3 regions of the Pseudalkalibacillus sp. R45 genome follow, and region 2 is predicted to be linked to each of the others. Evidence: riboswitches for the same ligand, from Rfam matches in the RefSeq annotation. Region 2 holds a riboswitch; each other region holds the start of a gene.

Region 1 (5,057 bases), on a different contig from region 2:
TATCAACGCGAATGTCGGTGTTCCGAACCGCCCGAGCTGGTTTAATGCGAATGTCAACCAGTTGTAGGTCTGGTCATGTTGATTATAATAACTTGCACTAAGGTGTACCAGCACAACACCGATACAAGCGAATGCACGCAAAAAATGAATTTCTTCGAAAAACTTACCCTTTGGCTTATCAAGTGTTTTTTCCACTAGTAACACCTCCCCTAAAAAATTACTACAATTAGCAATTCGGCCTTATGGGAGGCAAAGTGACCATAAATCGACTTACAATTTATGTAAAATGTTGATTTGACGCCTACTCAGGCAATTGTAAAATTTGGGTTGCAGGAGTTTTAACATTGTAAACGAAATGACTGTTAAGTGAAAAAAAGGTGTGACAGCAATGAATGAACAATTATGGACGTATGTCCGTGGGGTCATGTGGGATTATGAAAGTGTGCCGGACAATGTAGAATTTGTGGAGTGTCCGGCGTTACTGATGTACAAGACGGAAGGGTCATCAAGCATTTGATCAAACAAAGTTGCGAAGGTTGAAGTTGAGACTGATGAAGCGTTCGAGCAGTTGATTGGTGAAGTGGAACGTTTTTATCAAGGCAAACCATACTCCTGGTGGATTGGTCCGGATTCTGCGCCTGAGGATTTGATTTTAAAAGTTGAATCGGCGGGGCTTGAGCATGAAGACACCTACTACGGACTGGTGAAAGCCGTTGATCGGTGGGAAAAGGTTGACCTGCCTTATTCAGTGCGAAATGTAGTGGATGAGGATGATGTCAGTCATTATGTTGAGGTAAGTGCAAAAATCTGGGGATATGATGATGCCACGAAGGAAACGTTGGTACAGCAGAGGCTTGCGTATCTAAAAGTTCCTGGCCGTCGAGGCGGTTTTTTGATCGTCATGGACGGGGATCGTGCGATCGGCTATGCAGGATATCGATTCAGTAGTGACGGTGACGCGATGTATCTCTCAGGAACCGGCGTTTTGCCGGAGTACCGTGGGCAAGGCATTTATCGTGCGCTTTTATCGAGACGGATGGAGCTTGCAAGTTCATACGGGAGCAACTGGATTGTCACGCAAGCCCGGAAAGACACCTCAGAACCGATTTTACGAAAGCTGGGGTTTGAGGAAGTCGGTAAATATGAGGTATATAAAAGAACTTGAATATTTGGGTAGAATGCTCTAGTTTCCTTTGGGGAAATTGCGGGTATTAAATAGCAGATTAAGGAAAACGAAAGGAGATCATTATGGGATCTAAACACGAAGGAATCGCTGGATGGTTGATTTTGATTGTTGTTGGTCTTCTGTTCGTCCCGATCATTCGTCTCTATGCCCTTTATCAAAGCTATGTGACGGTCTATGACACACCAGCCTGGAGCATGTTGACGGAACCAGGCAATCCGATGTATCACGCATGGTTTGCACCTACCTTTTTCGTTGGAGCAGCCGTGGATTATGGGATTGTGGTTTTGTCGATTGTCGCGTTGTGGCTGCTGTTCAATAGAAGTCCTTCTTTTCCGAAATACATGATTTACTTCTTAGTTGGCGTGACGGTTTATTCGATTGCGGATGGATTCATCACCAACTGGATCTTCAGCTCACTTCCGATATCGGAAGAAATGCTTGCATACATCAAAACCCAAACCTATAGACAGCAAATCGGCTCATTGGTCTCATGCCTGGTTTTGGTCCCATACTTATTGAAATCAAAACGAGTCAAAGCAACCTTCGTGAAAAGGACAAGCTTCAACCAACCCCTCTCCGGCGGAGGGATATCGGTGTAGAATTTGATGGATGAAAATCCCGGTGCCAGGCACCATTTGAGACCCCTTGGTACCATTGACTTTCTGTTCGGTGCCTGGCACCGTTTGAGAACCCTTGGTACCGTTGGCTTTCTGTTCGGTGCCTGGCACCGTTTGAGATCCCTTGGTACCATTGGCTTTTTGTTCGGTGCCTGGCACCGTTTGAGATCCCTTGGTACCACTGGCTTTCTGTTCGGTGCCTGGCACGTGACTAGTGTTGCTTATAATATGAAAGAGAACTCCACAATTTGTGTGGAGTTCTCTCTTTTTAACTGGCTGAACGGTGTTAATTTCTTCCGTGTCCGTTCCCTTTTCCGCGATCCTTTTCGTGTTTACCTTTGTTTCCACGGTCTTTATCTTGCTTACCGTGTCCACGATCTTTTTTGTCATTGTTATGGTCTTGCTTACCTTTTCCTCGTTTTTCTTGAGCTTTTTCAGCCTTTTCTTGGGCTTTTTCAGCCTTTTTTTCTGCTTTTTCTTCAGCCTTTTCGGCTTGTTTTTCTGCTTCTTCTTCAGCCTTTTCAGGTTGTTTCTCTTCTTCTTCAGCTGAAGCCTCTTTTTCAGTTTCGGTCTCTTCAGTTTCTTCGCCTTCAGCTTCTTCCTCTTGATCAACGTCTACTCCGTATTTCTCTTCAAGTTTTGCAATCTTTTTATCAAGTTTAACAAAAGCTTTTTGGATATTATTCATCAAAGAAGCTTGAGCATTCGGGTTTTTCACATGCGTCAGAGCCATTAGAAGTGCATCTATGTTATGAGATAATTTTGCCTGAAGTTCGTCCTCCTCGGACCCATCTTCTTCAGTGGTTTCCTCATCTTCTGTAGATTCCTCATCTTCAGTTGACTCTTCTTCTGTACTTTCATCCGTTGGTTCTTCCTCATTCACTTCTTCATCAGAAGTCGTTTCTTCTTCGGTACCTTCTTCAGTTTCTTCTGAAGATTCGTCTTCCTCTGCTTTTTCCATGGCAGCTTCTTGCGCTTTCAACGCTTCTTCAAGCGTCTCTTGGGCCAATTCCTCTTGCCCTGCTGCAAAAAGCGCATTCGCTTCAGCGATCCGGTTTGCTGCAATCTCTGCTAAAATTTTCGCTTCTTCATATTCATCTGAAGCTACTGCTAGACGTACATTCTCGATCATCGTTTTTACAAAGTAGAAAAAGTCCCCTGGAAGCAGAGATGGCTCTTCGGTTTCTTCTGCTGATTCTTCATCTTCAGGAGCCTCTTCGCCTTCTGTCGTTTCTTCCTCCGTACCTTCTTCAGTTGTGTTTTCTTCATTCGTTGATCCCTCAGACACGTCGACTGTTGGTGTAGACTCGTCTGTGTTTGCAAATGCAGCTGGTGTTGCTCCGAAAAGCAAAAGTGAAGCTGCACTGATCGTTGCGATCCATTTTTTGATCAAGTTCTCCATCCCCTCTGTTTTTTTTCCATAAAAAAAGCAGATTGCCGAGGCTGTATGTAACGCTCAACCCAGGAATTTGCTGCCGGACCCTCTCACGGGCTCCAAGTTATGTAGGTATTCTGATCCTTAGGCAACTGGCTGACATAGGTATAAACCGTTAGTCCCTTTAGCTTTGCGTCACTACCTTTCGATAGCTTTGCCTTTATCTGCTTTAATTAGTTTTATTATACAAGAATTCGACAATATTTTACCAAGTCAAAATTACCCGTTTTTTCAGAATTTTTCTAGTTCCAACCGATCATATAACATAATTAATTCGTAATTACGTTGCGAACAGGACTAATAACCTAGGCTTAAGGTCTTTCCTTTTGTATTCGCACTTTCAACACTTGTTAGAATTAGAACTGCTTTGTCCAGGTAGTACTTTTACGCGTTAAAAAACTTCCAGTATAAGCTAAATTTAATTTTATCTGGATATTAGTTGGTAACATCTCCCTGATTACTTTTTACCGAGTAATATGGGGCTTTTTGTAGATGTTTGACAAATATTGTTTTGATACTTTTAAATGACAGATTATTTTAAAAATAAAAATATCTGCAGAAAACGATTGAACAAGGAGGCGAAAGTCAGAAATCGAAGGTCAGAATGATATTTGGAGAAAAGGGGTTTTTAGGTGGTTAGATTGAACAATTTCAAGAAAAGTGTCACTCTCTTATTTATTTTCCTATTAGCATTTTCTAATTTATCCTTTGCCGCAACGCCGAACATGAATAACGGCAGCCAAAGTTCAGAAAATGCAACAACAAAAGAAGAAGCTTTAGATACCGTAAAGGCTGATTTGCCATTTAAAGCGAATGATCAAGTCAGAGTGATTGTAGAATTAGATGGTAAAGCTGCAATCGAATTGGCAAAGGAAAAAGGAACAAATTATTCCAAGCTAGCAAAGCCATCGCAAAAAGTATTACAAGAAAAAGTAACGACTGGACAAAAGCAAGTAAAGCAAAGCATCGCTGATCAGAAGGTCAACATAAACTATAAATTCAACTTTACGACTGTTGTTAATGGATTCAGTGGTGAAGTCCAATACAGTGAAATAAAAAATATTGAAAAACTGCCTGGCGTAAAGGACGTTTACTTATCAAACGAATACGAAAGACCGATTGTTGAACCTAATATGGTCACGAGCCATGAATTCATCCAATCTTATAAAGCATGGACAGAAGGAACATACAAAGGTGAAGGAATGGTCGTTTCTGTGATCGATTCAGGTGTAGATCCATCTCACAAGGATTTCATTCTTAGTCCGGAAACGGATGCCGATCTCTCAGAATCAGAGGTTAATAGTTTGAAAGAAGAACATGATTTATCTGGTACTTATTTTACTGAAAAAGTTCCATACGGCTATAACTATTTCGACCGCAATACGAAAATCCGTGATTTGGTGCCAGATGGATCCAACCACGGAATGCATGTAGCAGGTATCGTTGGCGCGAACGGTAATCCTGATGATGGTGGTATAAAAGGGGTTGCACCTGAATCGCAACTATTGGCGATGAAAGTTTTCAGTAACGATCCTGGATACTCCTCTACTTTTTCAGATGTTTACATAGCAGCAATCGATGACTCAATCAAATTAGGAGCAGATGCGATCAATATGAGTTTAGGCTCTGTGGCTGCTTTCTATTCTCCCGACGATGTTGCAAACCTTGCAATAACTAGAGCCGTAGATAATGGTGTCGTCGTTTCGGTTTCTGCCGGCAATTCCCGTCATATTGGTGACCCTGTGAAAACGCCATTTGCAGAGAACCCTGATATCGGTGTCGTTGGTGCACCGGGCCTATCCTATGATTCCATCCAAGT
Region 2 (5,057 bases):
TGTTAATGTTGTTGATGTTATGTTCGGTCCTTGTTTTCGGAGGAGAATTGGTTGCTCACCAACAATATCCAACTTACGCCTTAGCCAAAAAGATCAGTATTGGTGAGTTCTTAGAACGGATTGAAGCGATCATCGCGATTTTATGGCTCATCACAATATTCATCAAATCAACCTATTATTTTTACGCATCTGCTCTCGGTCTTGCTCAGCTATTCAAGCTGAAAGACTACCGCCCATTAACGTTCCCGATGGGGTTGGTTCTTATTGTACTTTCATTGTCGGTCTCACCAAGTCTTGTTTATTACAATGAAGCCATCGGGCAATATTGGCCTATGTATGATTTCTCAATCAGTCTGCTGTTCATTCCATTAATTTTAATCTTGGGATGGCTTAAAAAGCGCAAATCAAAGGGAACAAGATAATGGCAAGCATAATGCCCTCACTCTTTGAATAAGAAAAGAATACAATAGTATAAGCCATAAATAATATCGGTCATGTTCGGTTATTTTAAATAGGACAAGAAAACGACAAAAGGAGATGGATGCAAATGAATGGGCGTTTCTTTGCAGACCAGCCGATGACGTTTAAAAACTTGACATACTCCCATCTGACCTTTGATGAGGTATTCAGTCATATTGTAACCTTCATGAAAAAGGAACCGATGGGTAACTATAAGCTGATGATCGGAACAGATTCCCACGTCTATCAAAATGAAACGATTTTTATTACAGGATTGGTCATTCAAAGAGTTGGGAGAGGGGCATGGGCATGCTATCGTAAATTACGATATCCTGAAGCAATCCGTAACTTACATCAGAAGATTTCAATTGAAACGTCACTAACAGAGGAAGTTGCATATCTTTTCAATGAACCATTAAAAAATAAATTGGTCCAAATCGTTTTACCACATGTGTATAAAGGGTCGAGCTTTACAATGGAAGGACACCTGGATATCGGAAAAGGAAAGCGTAATAAAACGAGGGAATTCGTAGCAGAAATGGTCGCAAGAATAGAAGCGCATGGAATAGAAGCGAAGATCAAACCAGAATCCCTGGTAGCATCGAGTTATGCAAACCGCTATACCAAATAGATATTAGTTTTCCATATAAAAATAATTTAATGGTTTCAAACAAAAACAGGTTCGATCCACCGAAGCTGTTTTTTATTGGCTGTTTTCGCAAACAGCCTTTTATTAAAAGAAATTCACCACAAAGCCGTTGACAATGTTCGACGACTTTCTTATTTCCGAATTTCATATGTAATAGGACCTACTTTAAATTGTCAGAATACCTTTAATTTTAAAATAATGGTTCTTTTAAACTATTTTGGAAATTAGTGATATCGCTCTATTTTTCCAAATCTTTCTTTCAAGTATAATTGAACCAAGAACAAAAGGGTATTTTTTCCTAGACAAAATTTTCTCTTTAACACGAATTACAAGTGAATGATAAAAGGCAAACCCGTTCGAAAGTCGGGGACGCAAAGCCGCGAATCTAAACCATTACTAATGGCATGACCGTCGGGCTGCTCAAAAACACTTGTCTTTTTATGTCTTTTTTTGTAGACGCCGACTAGTCGCATTTTCTCACTAATTTCTTGCCAGGATGGCTTTATGCTGGAATTTCACAATTTTCGTTTTATAAGTATGCAGATAGATTCTATTACATTTTAAGGAGGTCCAAATGCGCATCGGTGAACTTTTGATAATGAATGGTTTGATAACAGAAGAACAACTGGAAAAATCACTTCAATTACAGAAACACTCATATAAGAAAATCGGTGAAATCCTTGTGGAAGAAGAGATGATTACAGAGCGTCAATTAGTAGAAGCGTTAGAATTTCAACTCGGCATACCTGTAATCAATATGGATGAAGCTGCCCCGAGCAGTAACACCTTACAGCTGATCCATGAATCAGTAGCTCGGAAGCACTGCATGATACCAATTGAACAAAAGGATGGAAGAGTGAAGGTCGCGATGGTCGATCCATTGAATCAAGAAGTGATCAAAGATGTTCAAGTGGCTTCTGGTATGGTGGTGCAACCGTGTTTGGCTACACGGAGTGAATTGGAAATGGCGATTATCGATCATTATGGTTTATTGGATTCTGTGAAAGAATTATCCGATATCATTGACTATGGATTACTACAAAACGCAAGTGACATCCATCTTGATACTGATAAAGAGGGCCTTGTGGTCAGGTATCGTATCAACCAGATGCTTGAAAAACAAAAGATCATTCCAAAACAGTTGCAAGAGGCCGTGATTGCAAGAATCAAAACCATATCAAATATGGATACATCCGAACGAAAATTACCTCAAAGCGGATACATACATAAAGACTTTTATAACAATGACTTTGATATTCGTGTTTCAACAGTTCCTACTATTGATGGTGAAAGTGTCGTCCTAAGTTTATTGAAGCATTCGGAAGACTTTTTCAAACTGGAAGATTTCGGTTTTACCGATATGAACAAACAGAAATTAGAAGATTCGTTGGACAAGGGGAAAGGCTTGGTCTTGATTGCAGGACCTGCAGTCAGTGGAAAATCAACTCAACTCTATGCCATATTGAACCATATGAACATCGATAAGCGAAAAATCGTTTCTTTAGAAAGTCCGGTGGAACGAAGGATAAATGGGATCATGCAAGTACAGGTTGATGAAGCTCTAGGCTTCACGTTTCCATACGGAATGAGGACAATCATGAATCAGGACCCGAATCTCGTCATGGTCAGTGACATTCCCGATTCAGAGACTGGTGAAGTTACAACAAGGGTAGCTTTATCCGGCAGACTAGTTGTTGGATCGATTCACGGATATGATGCGATTTATACCATCAGGCGGTTATTGGATATGGGAATTGAACCCTATCTGATCGCCTCCTCACTTTCATGTATTGTAGCCCAACGTCTCGCACCGCGTGTATGTAAAAGATGTGCAAAGAGTATGCCTGCTTCTGATGAAGAGTCGAAGCTTTTTGAAGCCCATGACTTGATAGATTTAGAAGACCAAAAAGAAAAAAGCAAAATCGGTAATTTCCGCTCCTTCGTTACTACGAATAAAAGCTCTAAAGTAGCAGTAGTTCGAGGTGACGGTTGTAAACTTTGTAACAATTCCGGTTATAAAGGATTCATCGGGGTCCATGAAGTCTTGACGATCGATGATGGACTTCGCGAACTGATCCTCCAAAAGAAGCCGATTGAAGAATTCAAGAAGTACGTTAAAGAAAATGAGTTCAAAACAATGTTGCATGACGGCTTGTCAAAAGCACGAGAAGGTCTAACAACAGTTGAGGAAGTACTAAAAGCAGTCAATTGAAGCCTGCACGAATAAAATTCAGGGGGAATCCAAATGTCTTATACGTTTCTAATCGTCGATGATACCAGTTTCATGCGAAAAATGGCAGCAGATTGTCTTAAGCAATATGGCCATACCGTAGTTGGGGAAGCAGTCAACGGAAAAGAAGCTGTACATAAATATAAAACCATCCAGCCTCAAGTAGTCATGATGGACCTTACAATGCCTGAAATGAATGGGATTGAAGCCATCAAAGAAATTTTGAAAATTGACGCTGAAGCAGTCATCCTTGTTTGTTCAGCCAGTAACCAAAAAGATATGATCCAGGAAGCTTTGGATGCAGGAGCAGTCGGATATTTGATGAAGCCTTTCAAACCGGATTACATGAGTGAAATCATCAAAAAATATGCTGAGCCCCATTTGAAGAGTGTAGAAGCTGAAATTTCCGAAGAAGCAACAGCTAACAATTCAAAAGAAACCGAGGAAGTTAAATCAGAGATCGCAGCTACCGTTGAAACAATGGAAGAGGAAACTGAAGAAGTGGAAACTGAGGCTTCTGTTAGAGAAACAGAAGCACAAACTAAGGAAGAAGGCACACGCCCTGTGGAACAACCTGAAACATATAAAGCATCTCCAGAACGTGTAAATGAATCAAATCATGAAATACCAAAACCAGCACCCACCAGAAACAGTAAAATTAAATTTCTAACGAGTTATATGTGCAATTGGGAGGAAGAGGTACAAGGTGAAACAAAGAGTTTTGCTTTCACGTATACAGAAAATGATCAGAACGTCTGTTTAGAAATGATCGATGCATCCAATGAAAAACAATCCATCCGTCTATCTCTCGATGGTTTCCGTGATCTTCATGGGTGGCTTGAGCAACGACTTGAAGAAGGGAAGAATATGAGTTAAAAGTTTATGACTACATCCTGTGACAGGGTGTAGTTTTTTCTTTGACCTTGTTAATTTGTACTGTTGCCAGATGGCTCCCATAGCATGGAGCGGGTAATCAGCATACAGATCACCCGTAGAATTTCGCTAGAATAACAGAGATTTGTAAAGGGCTTTCCTATTTTTTGTAGAAAAGTAGATAGACTGGTTTTTTGAGGAGGGAAGCAAGTGCTGAAAAATGAATCACTGATTGAAAACACATTAAAACGAATCAATAGCATTGAAGATTTTTCCGGTGTCGTTCATATGGAAAAGGATAAAGAGACTCTCATTCTTACACAGGCAGGGTATGCTAATCGAGCAGAAAAAATTGCAAATAAAAGAGATACCCGATTCGGTATCGCTTCAGGGTGTAAACTTTTTACAGCTGTAGCGATCTGCCAATTAGTAGAAAGTGGAATGCTGTCTTTTGAGACAAAAATAACGGAATGTATGGATTTTGATTTCCCAAACTTTGATTACAATGTAACCGTTCACCATCTTTTGACCCACAGCGCCGGAATTCCAGATTATTTCGACGAGGATATAATGGATGACTTTGAAGAACTTTGGATCAACAAGCCTATGTATCTTTTAAAAGAATTGAAAGATTTTCTCCCAATGTTCCAAAACAAAAATATGGCCTTTAAACCTGGGGAAAGATTTCATTACAATAATGCGGGATTCATCCTTCTTGGCTTGATTGTCGAGCAGAGGACTGGAGTTGGATTTACCGACTATATAGAAAAGAACATTTTCAGAAGATGCGGCATGGATGCGTCAGGTTATTTTTCATTAGATAGACTCCCTGATCATACAGCCCTG
Region 3 (5,057 bases), on a different contig from region 2:
CTAAAACCCACTCGTCAGTGGGGATTGATGTCGGACTAAAGGATTTTGCCATATTGTCAGACGGAACGGTGTATGGGAACCCTACGTTTTTTCGAACCTTAGAAAAGAAACTTGTGAAAGCCCAACAAGTCCTGTCCAGACGTCAAAAAGGCTCTTCGAATTGGCATAAGCAACGGATTAAAGTTGCCCGAATGCACGAGAAAATTGCAAATGCGCGAAACGATTACTTGCATAAAATCTCTACCCATATTGTCAAAAACCACGACCTTATTGGTATGGAAGATTTGCAGGTATCCCATATGCTTAAGAACCACAACCTCGCCAAAGCCATCAGTGAAGTGAGTTGGTCAACCTTCCGTTCCATGCTTGAATACAAAGCAAAGTGGTACGGCAAACAGATCGTGGTGGTATCCAAGACGTTTCCTTCCAGTCAACTTTGTTCCCATTGTGGCTATCGTCATAAAGACGTTAAGGATCTTGCATGCCCAAAATGCACGACGCATCATGATCGAGATCCTAACGCAAGTAGGAATCTTCGTAAGGAAGCCTTACGATTAACCGCAGGAACTGCGGGGATCGCCTAATCCATAACTGCGGTTACGCTGGTGTTCTTAGGAATCCCCCACTTCAAGCCACTCGCAAGAGTGCTAAGTGGCGGGTAGTTCAAGGGAGCTGTCTCTTCGATCGAGCAACTTTTTCCCCGTAATCGTGCAACTTTCCCTCATAACGTTCCTCCGTAATCGTGCAACTTCCACAAAGGGGACAGCCACACGCTTTTGCAAATTCCACTTTTAAAATCGGGAAATAATGGGTATGGAACAAAAAGATATTATAGAAGAAAAGCATGAAGGGAGCACTGTCGTGGAAATTATTTCTTGGTTCGAAACGTGGGTAGCGAATGTGTCCAACTTCTTATGGACTTATGTACTTGCCATTCTATTAATTGGAGCAGGTATCTTTTTAACAATCAGACTACGCTTTTTCCAATTCCGTTTTTTCGGACACGCATTAAGCCAAACGATCGGGCAAATCTTTAAAAAGGACAAGCATGAAGGGACGATCACCCCTTTCCAGGCTTTCACATCGGCCCTTGCTTCGACAGCTGGAGCAACGAACATCGTTGGTGTACCGGTCGCCATCGCACTCGGTGGACCTGGAGCCTTGTTCTGGATGTGGATGGTCGCGCTGATCGGAATGGCGACCAAATACTCTGAAATCATGCTCGGAGTGAAATATCGGGAAAAGAACAAGAATGGGACGTGGGTTGGTGGTCCGCAGTATTATATCAAGAAAGCACTTGGTTGGGATAAAGTGGCGGCAGCTTTCGCTTTCTTCCTCATGATTGAAGCGATCCCAAGTTTGATGGTCCAATCCAATTCCATCACCACACAAGTTGAAGGTGCTTTCGGATGGTCGACACAAATCACCGGCCTCATCATGTGCGGGTTAGTCGCCATCGTTGTTTTCGGAGGCATCAAACGTATTGGGAAAGTGACCGATAAAATGGTTCCGTTCATGGTCATCACCTACTTGATCGGAGCTTTCATCGTCATTTTCGCTCATATAGGCGAACTTCCAAATGTATTCGGAATGATATTCACACATGCATTTACACCGATTTCTGCTGCAGGTGGATTTGCGGGAGCCGGTATCGCTCAAGCACTCCGTTGGGGAATCGCACGTGGGCTCTATTCGAATGAAGCCGGTCTCGGAACTGCTCCGATTACACATGCAGCAGCACAGACCAATCATCCATCCCGACAAGCTTTATGGGGGATTTTCAGTGTTTTCGTCGATACAATCGTCATCTGTACAGTTTCTGGCCTCGCTGTACTCGTCACCGGAACTTGGATGGAAGTAAGTGCGGATAACGCATCGAACATGATTGGTACTGCCTTTGGAACCGTGATGGGAGAAACGTTCGGCGGAAGCTTCATTGCTATCTTCCTATTCTTCTTCGTCATCACGACGGTCGGTGTCCTGATCTTCTTTGGTGAAAAACAGGCGGAATACTTATTTGGATTAAAAGGATCAAAGTTTATGAGAATCATCTATATCGCAGCGATTTATGTAGGTGCGATCGGCGGCTTGCAGTTTGTCTGGCAGTTCCTCGATCTACTGCTCGCATTCGTCCTGCTCTGTAACATCATCCCGCTCGTCTTCTTGCATAAAGAAATCCGCGCGATGACGGATGACTACATCAATCGGATTTATCGTAAAAAAGAAGGAAAACCCTCAATCCAGCTGTTTTCGGATCAAAGTGACAAGGACATAAGTCAGTGATCTAGCTGAATGATTGAAGTGAACAGATTATGCTGCAAAGTGAACAGATTAATCTTAAAGTGAACAAATTTTCATGGGAAGTGCACAGATTAACCTGGAAAGTGAACAGAATATCTCAGGAAGTGAACAGAATAATTTGAAATGTGATCAGAATATTTGTCGAAGTGAACAGATTATGCTGCAAAATGAACAGATTAAGACAGGATATTATCCATCACACACACATCTATACTAAAAAGAAACAAGCTTACCGAAAAGTCCCTTTGGTAAGCTTGTTTCGTATGTCCCAATTATTTGGAGCCGTTTTTCTTCAATTCAGCCTCAATCGCTTTATCGATTTCATCCTTGGCTTTCGTCAAAGATTCTTCTGCCTTTTCATCTAGATTCGATTTCCCGGATTTCACAGCCTCATTCTTTGTAGCTTCTGCCTCTTTTTTCACGTCTTTATAATACTTGTCCAGCTCATTTTGGTTTTCTTTGATCAGTTTCTCTTTATGCTTTTCGATCTCGCTTTTCGCGCTTTGGACATTCGAACGGATGTCATCTTTGATTTTGGAGACGATCTCGTTCTGCTTGTCTTCAGTCGCTTTTTCGATTTCAGGAAACACCAAAGTGTACAACTGGCTGATTCCGCTCTTGATGTAAGTATTCCAGCTATCCCCATAGGCGGCATAAGCCGTTCCGCCGAACGCACCGATAGCCACCGCCCCGGCCATAACAACTACAACAACCTTTTTCTTGCTCTGATCCATCCATTTTTTAAACATAAAAAATACCCCTTCCTAAGAATTGAAAATTAGAAAGCGGTCGGTTGCACTACTAGCTCCTTCGCATCAAAGTGCCCAAATAAAGATACGAATTCACAGCCCCCTCTATATTCCCTTTGTATTATAACCTTCCAACTTAAGGATGTTAATGAACCCAAATACCTATTAAATGCCATCAGATACCAGGAGAAAACTACCATTTTTGCCAGAAATCCACTCACTTACCGCGGTGGCTCAATCAGCTCCTTTAAGGGTCACGAGGCCATAAAAATCATTTCTTATTATTCAACCAATCTTCTTTAGTCAATTTCATATTAATCGAATCTATTAATTCTCCTTCAAATTCCAAATCATCTTTATCGATACTTTCCACTATGAACCCGACTTTTTCATATAACTTTTTTGCTCTTGAATTGAAATCAAATACACTCAAAGTCAACTGGTTTAGAATCGTATTTTCAAAAACATAATCGACCATTAACCGCGTTGCTTCTGTACCTAACCCTCGATTTCTACCCAACGCTCCAATCAGTATTCTGAAATTCATACTTTGGTTTTCCTCATCAAATAAATTGACAACTCCTTCTCCAACCAACGTATTTGAAATCTTATCAATAATAGCAAGATCCAATCGGTCTTTTTGTGCATTCCTCGTATGATACCAGTGATAGACCTTTTCTCTATTGTATTCAGGAGAGCTCCCTGTATATTTAAGAACCACAGGATCATTTAAACATTCTTCTAAACTCGGAAAGTCTTCATCCATTTTAAAAGGTCTAAGAATAGTCTTGTCTCCAGTAATGATCGGTTTATTGCTCAAATCTATCATGGGGTTTCACTCCTTCCCCTATAAAAATCGGCTGATCCAGCTACCATTTTTCACGCTCTGGATTCTGCTGTTCTAAGAGGTCGATGATCTGTTCATTCTGGTCCCTCTGTTCTTCGAGAAGGTCTCTAATATCCTTCATGTACATGATCACATAATAAGCAGCATATACTGCACCTGCCAAAATCAAAACCCAAAAGATATTCAGCATCCTATCCTCTTCCCCCTCCGCTCATTCCTACTTAACTACTTTTACATGAATGAGCAGAATTCCTCCATTCTTCAGCGGATCACTTTGTAATCCATCCATTCCGGGGGAAGGAGCTTTTGATATTTCGGTGTTAGGAAGCGATCGTCAACGAGTACGATCGTACCGTAGTCCTCTTCTGTCCGGATCAATCTTCCTCCAGCTTGAAGGACCTTATTGATTCCGGGAAACACATACGCATAGTCATAGCCAACCTTCTCGTTTTTGTTGAAATACTCCTTGATGATGTTGCGTTCAAAATTCAACTGTGGCAGCCCGACTCCAACAACCACGACGCCGTTCAGGCGATCTCCTTTTAAATCGACACCCTCTGAAAAAATGCCGCCCATCACCGCAAATCCGATCAGTGTCGTGTCCTTTCCTGCTTCAAATTGGGCAAGGAACTCCTCACGCTCCTCTTCAGCCATCCCGCTGTTCTGTACAATCGCATCATAACCCCAGTCCTCTTCCTCGAACTGTTCATAAACCATCTGCATATAGGCATATGACGGGAAAAAGAAGAGATAGTTTCCGGGTCGCGTTTCAACGAGATTTTTCAACATCGTCAATATCGGGGCAACAGAGCGGTCGCGGTCACGGTACCTCGTCGATAACGGCTGGATGAACACGTCGGCATTTTCTTTTGCGAACGGCGACGGAATCGAAATCGAGTAATCTTCCTCCTCTGCCCCAAGCATATCTTTGAAATAAGGAAGCGGAGATAACGTCGCTGAAAAATAAACCTTCGACCGATACCCTTTTCCGAACTGCTGCAGCAAGTGGGATGGATCAAGACAGAGCATCTTGATGTACACTTCACTTTTTCCATATTCGAGGTACGTCACGTAACGTTCGTCGTATAATTCTGATATCCGTACGAAGTTTTTCGCGTTGAAATACGTTTCGAGGAGTTGTTCCTGTGCTTCGCTTTCCT

The links. Region 2 has a riboswitch for cyclic di-GMP ahead of ACTWQL_RS06180 (GspE/PulE family protein). Riboswitches for the same ligand answer to the same signal wherever they lie in the genome.
Region 1: another riboswitch for cyclic di-GMP. It lies ahead of ACTWQL_RS05330 (DUF5667 domain-containing protein); the one in region 2 lies ahead of ACTWQL_RS06180 (GspE/PulE family protein).
Region 3: another riboswitch for cyclic di-GMP. It lies ahead of ACTWQL_RS08300 (hypothetical protein); the one in region 2 lies ahead of ACTWQL_RS06180 (GspE/PulE family protein).

The regions. Positions count from the first base shown of each region.
Region 1 is NZ_JBQQCL010000001.1:1,151,248-1,156,304, forward strand. It holds gene ACTWQL_RS05310 (acyltransferase) at 1-195, opposite strand, end outside; gene ACTWQL_RS05315 (hypothetical protein) at 389-517, shown strand; gene ACTWQL_RS05320 (GNAT family N-acetyltransferase) at 581-1,165, shown strand; gene ACTWQL_RS05325 (DUF2569 domain-containing protein) at 1,249-1,785, shown strand; gene ACTWQL_RS05330 (DUF5667 domain-containing protein) at 2,090-3,196, opposite strand; cyclic di-GMP riboswitch class I at 3,323-3,407, opposite strand; gene ACTWQL_RS05335 (S8 family serine peptidase) at 3,880-5,057, shown strand, end outside.
Region 2 is NZ_JBQQCL010000002.1:87,017-92,073, reverse strand. It holds gene ACTWQL_RS06190 (GerAB/ArcD/ProY family transporter) at 1-422, shown strand, start outside; gene ACTWQL_RS06185 (ribonuclease H-like YkuK family protein) at 548-1,090, shown strand; cyclic di-GMP riboswitch class I at 1,444-1,532, shown strand; gene ACTWQL_RS06180 (GspE/PulE family protein) at 1,683-3,320, shown strand; gene ACTWQL_RS06175 (response regulator) at 3,354-4,214, shown strand; gene ACTWQL_RS06170 (serine hydrolase domain-containing protein) at 4,422-5,057, shown strand, end outside.
Region 3 is NZ_JBQQCL010000003.1:126,324-131,380, forward strand. It holds partial or broken gene tnpB (IS200/IS605 family element RNA-guided endonuclease TnpB) at 1-584, shown strand, start outside; gene ACTWQL_RS08295 (alanine/glycine:cation symporter family protein) at 814-2,283, shown strand; gene ACTWQL_RS08300 (hypothetical protein) at 2,574-3,050, opposite strand; cyclic di-GMP riboswitch class II at 3,080-3,163, opposite strand; gene ACTWQL_RS08305 (GNAT family N-acetyltransferase) at 3,322-3,879, opposite strand; gene ACTWQL_RS08310 (hypothetical protein) at 3,920-4,087, opposite strand; gene ACTWQL_RS08315 (ATP-dependent DNA helicase) at 4,159-5,057, opposite strand, start outside.